DNA from 4 places in the Robertmurraya sp. GLU-23 genome. Region 1 is predicted to be linked to each of the others. Evidence: riboswitches for the same ligand, from Rfam matches in the RefSeq annotation. Region 1 holds a riboswitch; each other region holds the start of a gene.
The links. Region 1 has a riboswitch for cobalamin ahead of ACVBAX_RS09485 ((2Fe-2S) ferredoxin domain-containing protein). Riboswitches for the same ligand answer to the same signal wherever they lie in the genome.
Positions count from the first base shown of each region.

Region 2: it holds a riboswitch for cobalamin, as region 1 does, so the genes downstream of both, cbiB (adenosylcobinamide-phosphate synthase CbiB) here and ACVBAX_RS09485 ((2Fe-2S) ferredoxin domain-containing protein) in region 1, are expected to answer to the same signal.
Region 3: it holds a riboswitch for cobalamin, as region 1 does, so the genes downstream of both, ACVBAX_RS22000 (helical backbone metal receptor) here and ACVBAX_RS09485 ((2Fe-2S) ferredoxin domain-containing protein) in region 1, are expected to answer to the same signal.
Region 4: it holds a riboswitch for cobalamin, as region 1 does, so the genes downstream of both, ACVBAX_RS14225 (ribonucleoside-diphosphate reductase subunit alpha) here and ACVBAX_RS09485 ((2Fe-2S) ferredoxin domain-containing protein) in region 1, are expected to answer to the same signal.

Region 1 covers NZ_JBRKCV010000004.1:74,531-77,648, reverse strand. Annotated here, with positions in the region: gene cobJ (precorrin-3B C(17)-methyltransferase) at 1-369, opposite strand, end outside; gene ACVBAX_RS09490 (HoxN/HupN/NixA family nickel/cobalt transporter) at 370-1,083, opposite strand; gene ACVBAX_RS09485 ((2Fe-2S) ferredoxin domain-containing protein) at 1,087-1,470, opposite strand; cobalamin riboswitch at 1,583-1,770, opposite strand; cobalamin riboswitch at 1,910-2,102, opposite strand; gene ACVBAX_RS09480 (multidrug effflux MFS transporter) at 2,266-3,118, opposite strand, start outside.
Region 2 covers NZ_JBRKCV010000013.1:88,426-91,543, reverse strand. Annotated here, with positions in the region: gene ACVBAX_RS18455 (Ig-like domain-containing protein) at 1-98, shown strand, start outside; gene ACVBAX_RS18450 (class D sortase) at 102-668, shown strand; cobalamin riboswitch at 803-989, shown strand; gene cbiB (adenosylcobinamide-phosphate synthase CbiB) at 1,191-2,156, shown strand; gene cobD (threonine-phosphate decarboxylase CobD) at 2,131-3,118, shown strand, end outside.
Region 3 covers NZ_JBRKCV010000020.1:30,310-33,427, reverse strand. Annotated here, with positions in the region: gene ACVBAX_RS22010 (aminotransferase class V-fold PLP-dependent enzyme) at 1-182, opposite strand, end outside; gene ACVBAX_RS22005 (glycerol-3-phosphate acyltransferase) at 390-947, opposite strand; cobalamin riboswitch at 1,194-1,381, shown strand; gene ACVBAX_RS22000 (helical backbone metal receptor) at 1,525-2,502, shown strand; gene ACVBAX_RS21995 (FecCD family ABC transporter permease) at 2,465-3,118, shown strand, end outside.
Region 4 covers NZ_JBRKCV010000008.1:65,545-68,662, forward strand. Annotated here, with positions in the region: gene ACVBAX_RS14225 (ribonucleoside-diphosphate reductase subunit alpha) at 1-1,387, opposite strand, end outside; cobalamin riboswitch at 1,527-1,724, opposite strand; gene ACVBAX_RS14230 (DHA2 family efflux MFS transporter permease subunit) at 2,234-3,118, opposite strand, start outside.

The DNA.
Region 1 (3,118 bases):
AGCACATGAGTTGATAGCAGAGATTCCTGGGATTACTTCAACCTCAACACCTGTGTCCTTTTTCCATTCTTTTTCCACCAACACTTCGTACACAAGGCCAGCCATTCCGTAAACACCCGCATCTCCACTAGAGATCACGGCCACTTTTTTCCCGAGCTCTGCTTGTCTCACTGCCTCTTGTGCTCGACTTACTTCTTCTGTCATTCCAGTGCTGATGATTTCTTGTCCGTCGAGTAACCCTTCAATCAGTTCCACATATGTTTTGTAACCGATGATCATATCGCTTTCTTGAAGAGCTTTTTTTGCTCGGTCCGTTATATGCTCCTCGCTTCCTGGCCCAAACCCAATGACTAATAGCTTTCCTTTCAATTACGCTCCTCCTTTCACTAATTCCACCATCATAAAAATTCCGAGTACTAAGCTATAGGCTCCTGTTACCGAACCTAATAATATAAACAACTTGTCTTTCACTCTAGCTTTCATAAATCCCCATGAAAGACAAAACGTAATTCCGATTGTAGCGATGAGTAGACCAATAACAAATAGAGTCAGTTGAATAAGGGCAACGGTTATATTATCAAGCCCCATTGCATTAGAAATTATCGCGATCTGAGTCGGACTTTCCACACCAATGCCGTGAAGAATGCCAATAATAAACGCACCAATGCCACCAAGTTTCGTAGGTGAAAGTTGATTGGTTTTTGTTCCCGATTTCACCTTAGTAGCCATGTTATGGAAAAACTCAACAACAATTCTGAGTCGACTTTTATACTCGTATTCTTTCTTTTGTTTAAAAATGGACCAAATAATAAACATTCCAAGCAAAATAAGGGTGAAGCTAACGAGCATTTCTAGTACTTTCTTAGTTGCATCCGGAAGTTGTAAACCAATATAAATAAATAGCACTCCAATAACCATCACAATCATGCCGTGTCCAATGGCATACATCACACCAAGAGTAAGCTGTTTCTTCTTTCGCTGCTCACTTCCAACCATGTCGGCAATTGCTGCTACATGATCTCCGTCGATTCCATGCCTCATGCCAATAAACACAGCAAGCAGAGCAAACATGATAAATTCCATAGGTCATACCTCTTCTTTCACATTTTTCGAGATTCCCTCAATACTATCTGAGTTTTCAGGTGCTACGATGCCTTCCTGGTCGTATGTATAAATAACAGATTCTTCTAGTATCTTTCCTTGAGCGAGATGACTCCGTACGATTTCTCGTCCCGTGTCCTCTGTAAGTGCCTTATACCAGATGCCTTCTGGATAAACGATGGTGACACAAGCATCCTTGCATCTACCATTGCATCTCGTTCTTGTTGTATGAATCTTGTCGTCCAACTCCAACTGCTTAATTTCATCACGAATCGCTTGCGTTACTTCTTCTCCCCCTTTTCTCATGCAACTACTTCCATTGCAAATCAAGATGTGATGCTTTGTCCCCTTTAAATTCCATGTTGTCATGTTTTCCACTCCCTTACATTTTTTGTAATAAAAAAGCACCCCTACAAATAGAGGTGCATAAGAACATACGGAATGTAGATCTTTCTACACATCTACCTATAGTCCCGTAGGTATGTGACACACTTTATAGGCAGGTCTCCTGGCTCTGGTTCCTTGCTTTTGTTACGTCTTCCCGATTTTACTCAGTGACTATTTGTAACAAAGCTCCCCAATACAGTGGCGGGTACCGCGACGGCTTTTCACCGTGCTTCCCTTTTAAGCAAAAGTTTTTTCTTTTGCACCTATCAAGTAAACTATGAAGTTATCAACCCAATGAATGATTTCCATAAAAAAATCCGCTCAAAGGGAATGAGCGGATGAAACGAAAGCACGAAAAGACAAATAGAATAACAGAGTCTATTCTCACCATCGAAACACCTTCTCTATTCCCGGAGAAACTGAAACGTTTAAAAGTAAGACAGGTTTCCTGACTTGTGCTTCTTCCTACTTTAAGACCTTCCCATATCCATACGAATCAGGTATGCACACAGTGGATTTCTTATTTCGTCCACACATACAGTTGCGGGTACAGCTCTGGATTTTAACCAGATTCCCTATTAAGCCATCTTGGCATCTTAACTTTCTGGAAAACTATTCAATTAAGCTAGATTCTATATTAGATGAAACGTTCTTATTTTTCAACTACTAATATCACAAACATGACAGATTTACTACTGTAACCAATTTTACAAGAATGCCCACCATTAGATGTTTAAAAAAGAAAAGACACTACCCTATTTGGATAGCGTCTATATATTATATTGAGATTTTACTAGGTTCTTCGATAGATGGTTTTACAACGGAAGCCTTTCGTACCAAAAGTAAATATGATAGAAAAGCTAAAAAGCTAGCACCAAAGATAATGGAGCCCATCGGTATGGCAGAATTCTCACCTGCAATCCCTACAAGTGGTGAAGAGATAGAGCCTAGGATAAATGGTAATAATCCTAATAAGGCCGATGCACTACCAGCAATATGGCCTTGTGACTCCATAGCAAGAGAAAACGATGTGGTTCCAATAATCCCGATCGATGCAACGAGGAAGAAGATAGGAATAACAACCATAATTAATGGAGCCTTTAGTAATAACGCCACAAGAAGAATGGCACCTGATACATTTGAAATGGTCAGACCTATGACTAAAAATGTCTTTTCCGATACCACGTCTACGAACTTCCCTACTGCCTGGCTTCCAAGAATCAAGCCAATTCCGTTCAATCCGAATAATAAACTAAATACTTGAGGAGAAACACCATATATATTTTGATAAACAAACGGTGTACCAGATACATAAGCAAAGATCCCAGCAACAATAAATCCTTGTGTGAAGGCATATCCCGTAAACTGACGATCTTTTAATAAAGTTCCAAAGTTTCTAAATGTTTGCCCAATATTACTTGGTACACGCTTCTCCGCTGGTAGTGATTCTTCCAGCTTGGAAATGACCGTGAAAAATAAAACTAGACCGACAACACTTAAAACGACAAACACTCCCGTCCAATTTGTAAAGGCTAGAATTGCACCACCTGCAACAGGAGCGATAATAGGACCTAGATTACTTACTAATGTTAATAACGCAAAAAACTTCGTTAATTCTCTACCGTTAAAC
Region 2 (3,118 bases), on a different contig from region 1:
CAAAAACAGGTTCTCCTTTTACAACATGGACACTTCTAATGTTAGGAACGGCATTCGTTGTTCTTGGACTAGTGGTCAGAGGAAGAAGGAAGGTATAAAAGTTGAGAAAATGGATCGGAAATGTACTGTTAGCATCAGGGGTATTTGTTTTAGCTTACGTAGGTTTGCAGCATGGATACCAGTTCTATCTTGAGAAAAAGATACTTTCCGAAACAATCGACACAGCGGAGGCACTTTTGCCTTCTGGTGTTGTAACTAATCAAAAGAGTGTGTTGAACGACATGAGGCTCGTTATTCCAAAGCTTTCACTCGATATTCCCGTACTAGAAGGGGCAACAAAGGATAATCTCCGGGTTGCTGTCACTCATCTAGAAGGAACGGGACGAGTTGGGGTAGAGGGGGAAAACAGTGTAATCCTTGGACATCGCTCGTTTGTCACTGGAGAGTTCTTTAGTGAGCTTGATAAGCTAAAAGAAGGGGATACATTTTCAATCACCTCCTCATCTATTCAGTTTGAGTATGAGGTGATCGAACAAAAAATCATTGAACCCTCCGATCTTAGTGTTCTTTCTGCAACACCGGACGAGTCACTTGTTACGCTCATCACCTGTCACCCAAGGTACTCAAGCAAGCAGCGACTCGTCGTTATTGCCAAGCAAAAAGGATAGAAAAGTCAGAGTATGGTAGAAAGAAATTTCTATCATACACTGGCTTTTTATTCATTTGTTACAACAATTAAATTAATGTAATAGATTACCTTGTCATTCCCTGTTTACAAGATTAGTATTAGAATATGAAAAATATATATTGTGCAAGAATAGGCGTACTTCTTTTTTAGAAGTCTAGGGAAGTTGGTGAAAGTCCAACGCGGTCCCGCCACTGTATATGGGAGCATACTGTAAAAACCACTGTGCAATAAAGAAATGCATGGGAAGGTACAGAAAGCAATGACCATGAGCCAGGAAACCTGACTATCTCTTGACACCGTGTACCTACGAGGATAGGTGGTGTGGTCGGTTTCTTACATAAGGAAGAAGCTTATTCCAACATCTCCATTTCTATGTGGAGATGTTTTTTTATGCAAAAGTGGGCCAGTTTCATCCTCCGTAAGCTGGTGTTGCTACGCAACTAAGGCTTTCTTCGGGTGGAAACTGTCCAACTTGTTAAATATTTATGAAGGAGGGTTTATCATGTTTCTTCAACATTTATTCGCAATGACGATTGCTTATTTTATTGATTTACTTCTCGGTGATCCCATCGATTGGCCACATCCGGTGAAGTGGATCGGAACACTGATTTATAAGCTCGAGAAAAAGTGGAATAAAGGAACGCGGAAAAAATGGAACGGAATCGCTATGGTAGTTACGCTTCTCTTGCTCGTCGTGGGGATTACGATCCTAATTACGATGTTAGCTTATCAAGTTCATTTTATGGTCGGAATTATGGTTGAAGCGGTGATCATTTGGACGACGATTGCACAAAAAAGCTTAAAGGAAGCAGCGATGACGGTGTATGGTCCGTTAAAAAAGGGAGATCTAGTGGAAGCTCGTCACAAGCTATCGTATATCGTTGGTCGTGACACGGATCAACTTGATGAACAGGGTGTGGTTCGCGCGACAATTGAAACGGTCGCAGAAAACACAAGTGACGGAGTAACAGCTCCACTTTTTTGGGCGTTACTCGGTGGGGCGCCCTTTGCGATGTTATACCGGGCAGTGAATACTTGTGATTCCATGGTTGGTTATAAAAATGAAAAATATATGGAGTTTGGCTGGGCATCGGCAAAGCTTGATGATTGGTTAAATCTGATTCCAAGTCGCCTAACCTCTATCTGCATGTTGTTCAGTAATAAGCCAGTTCAATCGACTGTTAAAGAGTCAGCTAAAATTGTTCTCCGTGATGCCAAAAAACATCCGAGTCCAAACAGTGGATGGGGAGAAGCAGCCGTAGCTGCCTTACTTGGGATTCAGCTTGGAGGCATCAACTTTTACAAAGGCATTCGCTCCGATCGAGCCAAAATGGGAGAACCCTATTTTCCTGTTACTGGAGAGCATATTTTACAAACCAATGGTATTTTAACTCGAACAGTACTCACATTTTTACTTTTATTATGGATTGGAGGGATGATCGTTGAAGTGGCCTACGCACGGATCTAATCCACAATTTTTATATAAAGCACTTCATCTTGACATGCCTGAATCAGTGATTGATTTTAGTGCCAATATTAACCCGCTCGGCCCACCAGCCATAGTAAAAGACAGGTGGAATGAGCTGTACTCGCTTGTATCTGATTATCCCGATCCAACGGCAGAAAGGCTCACAGGTTTGCTTGCAAAGAAAGAAAGCGTAAGAAAAGAGCAAATCTTAGTGGGGAACGGAGGGGCGGAGCTTATTTCTTTGGTCGGACGACTGCTCTCTGGTAAAAAAGCGCTTATCGTACAACCAGCCTTTTCCGAATACGAAGAAGCATGCCGAGTGAATCAATGTGAAGTACGCTATCACCTGATGGATGTTGACAGCTGGGAATTACGTTTAGATGAATTACTAGTGAACTTACGTGAAGTAGACGCTGTATTTCTGTGCAATCCAAACAATCCAACGGGAATGTTTTTTCCGAAACTAACGATTGAGATTCTTGCCCGTGAATGTGCTAAATATGAAACCATGCTTATTGTCGATGAAGCCTTTTACGACTTTGTGTCAGAGTACGAATCAACCGTTTCCTGCCTTCAATCCTGCGAGAACATGATCATTCTTCGTTCGATGACAAAAATGTTCAGCATTCCAGGGATACGACTTGGGTACATCATTGCAAATGAAGCAATGCTTTCAAAGCTTAGGTCTAATAAACCGCACTGGAGTGTTAATGCGATAGCCATGAAGGTGGGGGAATGGTGTTTGTCAGAAGAAGACTATGTAAAACAAACCATTCATCTAATAAAAAATGAACGGGAAAGGCTTATGTCTTTTTATCGTGAAAATGAGTTTTTTTACTCCCCTTCATACGTAAACTTTTATTTATTAAAAGATGACAAAATCCGCGATCAATTTCCCTTTTTCCTTTTTTTAATGAAAAAGGGGATAATTCCACGGCATACAATGAATTTTCCTGGACTAG
Region 3 (3,118 bases), on a different contig from region 1:
CCAATGAGTTGTTTATTCTTTAAGCAAATAAGGTACGTATTTTCAGCGTGAAAAGGGTCAACTCTTCTCTCTGTATCAGACTTTGGATGTTGTGGGATCTCTTCGACAAAGGTACGATAATTTAGTTTGTGTATTTGCTCCATTTCTTCTTCGCTTCTTGCAATCTTAAAAAGCAAGCCCATTTGGTTTCCCCCTATACTCTTTCTTTTATATTGGCTGTTTTCGTAAAGTTTGTTGTTTTGGAAAAATCCCAGAAGCCGGATTTTTCCCCGCATAACGCTGAGTTTATTGGTCTATTTGGAGAGTAGCTCTTTTCTAAGGAGGATAAAATCCTGATTGGCTGCTGAAACATATAGTTTAATTCTGACAAAGTGTATAGCAACAATGTTTTAGAAAAGAGCCTTTATATTTGTTCGATGAGCAAAAAGAATCGTGATTATTGTGAGTACGATTATTCCGACGGATGTGTATGTATAAGTTTCAATAAAGAAATAGATCGGAAGAATGCATAGGCTTAGTAGACCAGACATAGTAAAGCTGCGGAACAAGGGATATGTGAGGCCGAAGCTTACGAGAATGACAATGGTTACGGTCGGTTCAAAAGCAATGATTCCTCCGAGAAAACTAGAGATCCCTTTTCCTCCCTTAAAGGAAAGGGTGATGGGCCAAATATGTCCTATAAGCACCAATAGGAATCCAACTAATTGAATCTCCTCTGAAAAGCCTAGCATTCTGCCAAGAAGGATAACCGCCGCTCCTTTAGACGCGTCTCCTAAAAAGGTAGCGACAAAGGCCGTCTTATTTAAACTTCGCCCGATATTACGAGCACCTACGTTTCCACTACCTACCTCCCGAATATCAATCTTTCCAAACAGTCTTCCAATAATGTATCCAAACATGATGCATCCAATAAAGTAGGAAACGAAGAAATAAACCACTACTACCATAGAACATGACCTCCGCGCTCTGTTGTATATATTCCATATTATGCTAAGCAAAACCTCTTCACAATAAGAAGTTACTGTCCACCCCAGACGGACAAAACAACCCCAAGTGTCCACGAGCGGTGACAGACACCCTCCGTGGACATTTTGGCCATTTTGTCCACGAAGGGTGTCTGTCACCTTTTTGTTAAAAAGGGGTTGCGTTTTTGGGGTTTTGTTGGTGTATAATCAGACGTAGCAGAAAATTTCATAATTCGACTAGTAGTAGGTGTCTTCATAACTGAAGACTTAAAAAGGAAGTTGGTGAAATTCCAACGCGGTCCCGCCACTGTAAATGGGAGCAAGCTGCAAGTAATGCCACTGTACGTGAACGTATGGGAAGGTTGCAGCAAGCAATGACCATAAGCCAGGAGACTCGCCTATTGCTATGCACCGAATTTCCTACGAGGATAGGAGTGGTGTGGCAGACTGTTACCTATTATTTTATTTCCAATTAGTGTAAAACGTCTATCATACCAGCATCTTCCTGCCTCTGTAGGAAGATGCTTTTTATTTTGTACATATCACAGGGGGAAAGAACATGCGTCAAAAATTTTACGCACTATTTGCATTACTCGTACTATCACTAGGAATTCTTGCTGGTTGTGGGAGCACAACTGAAAACACAGAAGAAAACCAAAACACAGAAGGTCAAACGGAACAAAGTGAACAACAAGCCGCCTTCCCACTTACACTTACAGATGCTTTAGACAATAAAGTGGTAATAGAAGAAGAGCCAAAGACCATTGTTTCATTAATTCCAAGTAACACAGAAATCGTGTATGAGTTAGGTCTAGGTGAGAAAGTAGTTGGTCTCTCTGATTATGACAACTACCCAGAAGAAACGGCTAAAGTTGAAAAAGTCGGCGGCATGGAATTTAATGTGGAAAAAATTGTTTCATTAAATCCTGATATCGTCTTAGCACATGAATCTTCCGCTTTATCTGCAGAAGCGGGGCTTACTCAATTAAAAGATGCTGGAATCACCGTGTTTGTTGTGAACGACGCAGTGAATTTTGAGGAAGTGTACGAAACCATTAACCTCATCGGACAAATGACCGGAACAACAGAAGAAGCAGAAGCATTAACAACTGATATGAAAACCAAGCTTGAAGAAATTAAGGAAAAAGCGGCAACTGTTACTGAAAAGAAAAATGTATTTGTAGAAGTTTCACCAGCACCAGACATTTACACACCAGGGAAAAACACGTTCATGGATATTATGCTTCAAGTGATCAATGCAGAAAATGCAGCAGGAGATCTAGATGGCTGGGCGAGCATCGACCAAGAATCGATTGTTGAGAGAAATCCAGACGTGATCATCACTACGTACGGCTACTATTCAGAAGATCCTGTAGGTCAAGTAACTTCTAGAGAAGGCTGGACGGATGTGACTGCCGTGAAAAATAAGCAGGTTGTAGATGTTCATTCCGATCTTGTCACACGACCAGGGCCAAGGCTCGTTGAAGGGGTAGAGGAACTTGCAAAAGCCGTATATCCGGAAGTATTTAATAACTAATCGAATAGCAGCCTACTTAATGGGTGCCTCGTTTCTCCTATTGGCTATAGTACTAGGCATCTCACTAGGAACCGTGAAAGTTCCAGTTTTAAGTACGATTCAAATATTACTTTCACAACTTTTTCCGTTTGTTTCACTAGATGGAATTGACCAAATGCATGTCAACATTGTTTCGAATATTCGCCTGCCAAGAGTCATCTTAGCAGGACTTGTTGGAGCGGCTCTAGCTATTGCTGGAGCTGCCTTTCAAGGTTTACTCAGAAATCCACTGGCAGACCCTTATACATTAGGAGTTTCCTCGGGTGCTTCAGTTGGAGCAGTTGTTACATTGTTTTTTCAACTGTCCCTTCCAGTCATTGGGGCATTTACCCTTCCTGTTCTCAGTATTTTGTTCTCTTTTATCACTATTTTCCTCGTTTTAGGTTTTGCACAAAAAATAGAGCGATCGATGCGGGTGGAGACGATTATCTTAACAGGAATCATTTTTAGTTCCTTTCTCGGTGCCCTTATCTCATTAATGATTGCCTTAACAGGTGAGGAGTTGCGTCAAATTATTGGTTGGCTACTAGGAAGCGTTTCCATGAGAGGGTGGGTATACATAAAAATTATTCTCCCA
Region 4 (3,118 bases), on a different contig from region 1:
ACATGTTTTGGGCGATTTCTGTACATAAATTACTGCAGTAGATAGAGGTTCTTCCTTCTGCACGCTTGTTTGGATTTTGACGATTCACCTCATCTCGATAGAACATGTAAGGTGTACCTGTTTCTAACTGAGCAACCATTATTCGGGCCATAATATCCATCGCACGGTAGGTTTTTCTTGGTAAGAGTGGTTGATTCACCGCTTCTTCGTATTTTTCTGTAAAATACTTTCGATCTTTTTCATCATAAAAATCCTCAAGCCCAAGCGGGTTCCCGCTCTCATCCTTCCAGCCCATCAGCTGCTTCACTTGGTGCGGACAGAATGTATGCCATTCTCCAATACTTCTGCCGTTTTCATCTTTCTCTTGAAGTTTTTCCATAAATAAATCAGGGATGGTAACTCCTGTGAAAATGTCATGAGCCTTTCTTCTCTCATCCCCATTATTGGTCTTTAGTTCAAGAAAGCCATTCATCACGTCTTTATGGAATATATCTAAGTAAATGGCAACCGCCCCTTGTCTTTGACCTAATTGATCAACACTTACGGCTGTATCATTAATCAAGCGGATCCAAGGTACGACTCCAGAGGACATTCCTTTAAACCTCTTGATATCGGAACCTAGCGCACGAACCTTTCCGTAATAAATCCCGATGCCACCGCCTTCTTTACTTAAGCGAGCAATATCCCAATTGTTCAAATAAATGCCGTCAAGCGAATCATCCACTGTGTCGATAAAACAAGAGGACAGCTGACCAAAGTTCTTGCCTGCATTTGATAATGTTGGTGTGGCTACCGTCATATATAAATGACTAAGGGCCCAGTAGGCTTCTTTTACTAACTCTAGTCTTTTGGTTTTCGATTCGTTCATCATAATGGTCATCGCAATAACCATGAATCTTTCTTGCGGTAACTCATATACATTTCTATCATGATCTCTTGCAAGGTAACGATCAGCAAACAAAAACAGACCAATATAGTTGAAAAGCTTATCTCGTTCAGGACTGATTGTGTCCGCTAATTCTTTAATTTCTTCCTCTGTATACATTTGCAGCAGTTTAGGAGAGTAGATCCCTTTCTCTGTTAACGTTTCTAGCAAATTGTAAAAGTTCCCATATGTATGTGATGAATCGTAGTTTCGATTTTGCGAAGCTTTCTTGTATAATTCGGTTAAGTATATGCGCGCGGCAACAAATGTCCAATCTGGCTGGTCCATCGCGATTTTATTTAAAGAATAAAATAAAGCTTGTTGGCTCACTTCTTTTTTTGCTGCCTCTAATTCATTTACCATTTTTGTCATCTCAGTGGCGTCTAATTGATAAGTTGAAGAACACTCTTCAATCGCTCTTAACACCGATTTATAATCTTCATGTACATCTACTACTGTCATGATCGTCCCTCCTGAAAATAAAAATCCGCTCAAGTGGTTCCTTGAGCGGATGAAACGATTTCAGCAAAAGACAAACAGGCAAAAATACTTTTTGTCTTCTGTCGCCATCGTTTCATCTTCCCAAATCCCCGAAGAAGTTGAAACATCTTAAGTAAGATAGGTCTCCTGACTTATGCTTCACTCTACTTTGAACCCTTCCCATTTAGGCACCTACATCTCGTAAGCAATCTTCACAGTGGCTTGTTCATTTTGTCAGCATTTACAGTTGCGGGGGCAGTTCTGGTCTTTCACCAGATTCCCTATTAAGCCGTACGGCATCTTATCTTAAGGCAACAACACAATATATAGTTGAATTTTTACTTATGTATATCCATATCTAGATTTAATACAAACTTAATAGTAACGGTAGTTTAGTAGATACGCAAGTATAAAATCTTAATTTTGGTAAAATATTGTTGTTGACTTTAGGGGCAGGCGGAATCTCGGAATGGATTTGAAGAGATTGATTTTTTCCGCACTGTTTCGATTCTTTTTGCAATAAATGAGTGGAAACTAAGGGATGAAAGGGCATTTCTGAATGGATTTTGGTGCTTTTTTAGGAGGATTAGTAGATTTCTATTAGTAGTTTTGGATTTTATTTGCGATACGAAAAATTTATTTGCGATTCTGAGATTTTATTTGCGATTCGAAAAATTTATTTGCGATTCCGGGATTTTATTTGCGCTTCGAAAAATTTATTTGCGATTCCGGGATTTTATTTGCGCTTCGAAAAATTTATTTGCGATTCTAACACTTTACTTGCTATAAAAAGACCCTCAATTTCGAGGGTCCCTTCAGATACGAGCATTAATTTTCAGCTAGCTTTGCCGGTACAACCTTTGACACTTCTTTTCCTTCGATTGGATCCTCTGCTTGTGTGGCGCGTTTGATAAAGAATGCAAGGATGAAGGCGACAATTGAAATCCCTGTAGCTACAAGGAATGCATCATTAATTCCTTCGAGCATCGCCTTCATCATAATCTGCTCTTTCATTTGAGCGATCATTTCAGCAGTTGGCTGTGCGGCTCCTGCTCCTTGACCAGCTGCTGTCTTCATCGCTTCGTCAGCCAATTCTTTGGCGTGTGTTTCTGTACGATTGGACATAACCGTAACTAGTAATGCGGTGCCGATTGCCCCAGCCACTTGGTTTAACGTATTGTTCATTGCCGTACCATGTGGATAGAAACGCGTCGGAAGTTGATTTAATCCGTTTGTTGAAACAGGCATCATAACAAATGACATCCCAACCATTCGAACTGTGTAAAGGATGACTAAGTGCGTATAGCTTAAGTCTACCGTTAACTGACTAAACTCATACGTGGTGATTACCGTGATTCCTAAACCAATTAGCGCCAATACTCGCCCACCAAATTTATCAAACAGTCTCCCGGTAATAGGAGACATAATCGCCATGGCGATGGCACCTGGTAGGAGCATTAACCCTGCGTCTAGTGGAGAAATTCCACGAATCGTTTGAACATAAATGGGAATAAGGATCATTCCTGAGAATAATGCCATGTTTGTTACCATGGATATAGAAGATGACAAGGCAAACATGGGGTATTTAAACACTTTAAAGTTTAACAACGGATTGTCTTGCTTTATTTGTTTTAAAATAAAAGTTACTAGCGAAATGAAACCGACTGCAATAGCCAGATACACATGCGGGCTATCCCACCCCTTGCTTCCTGC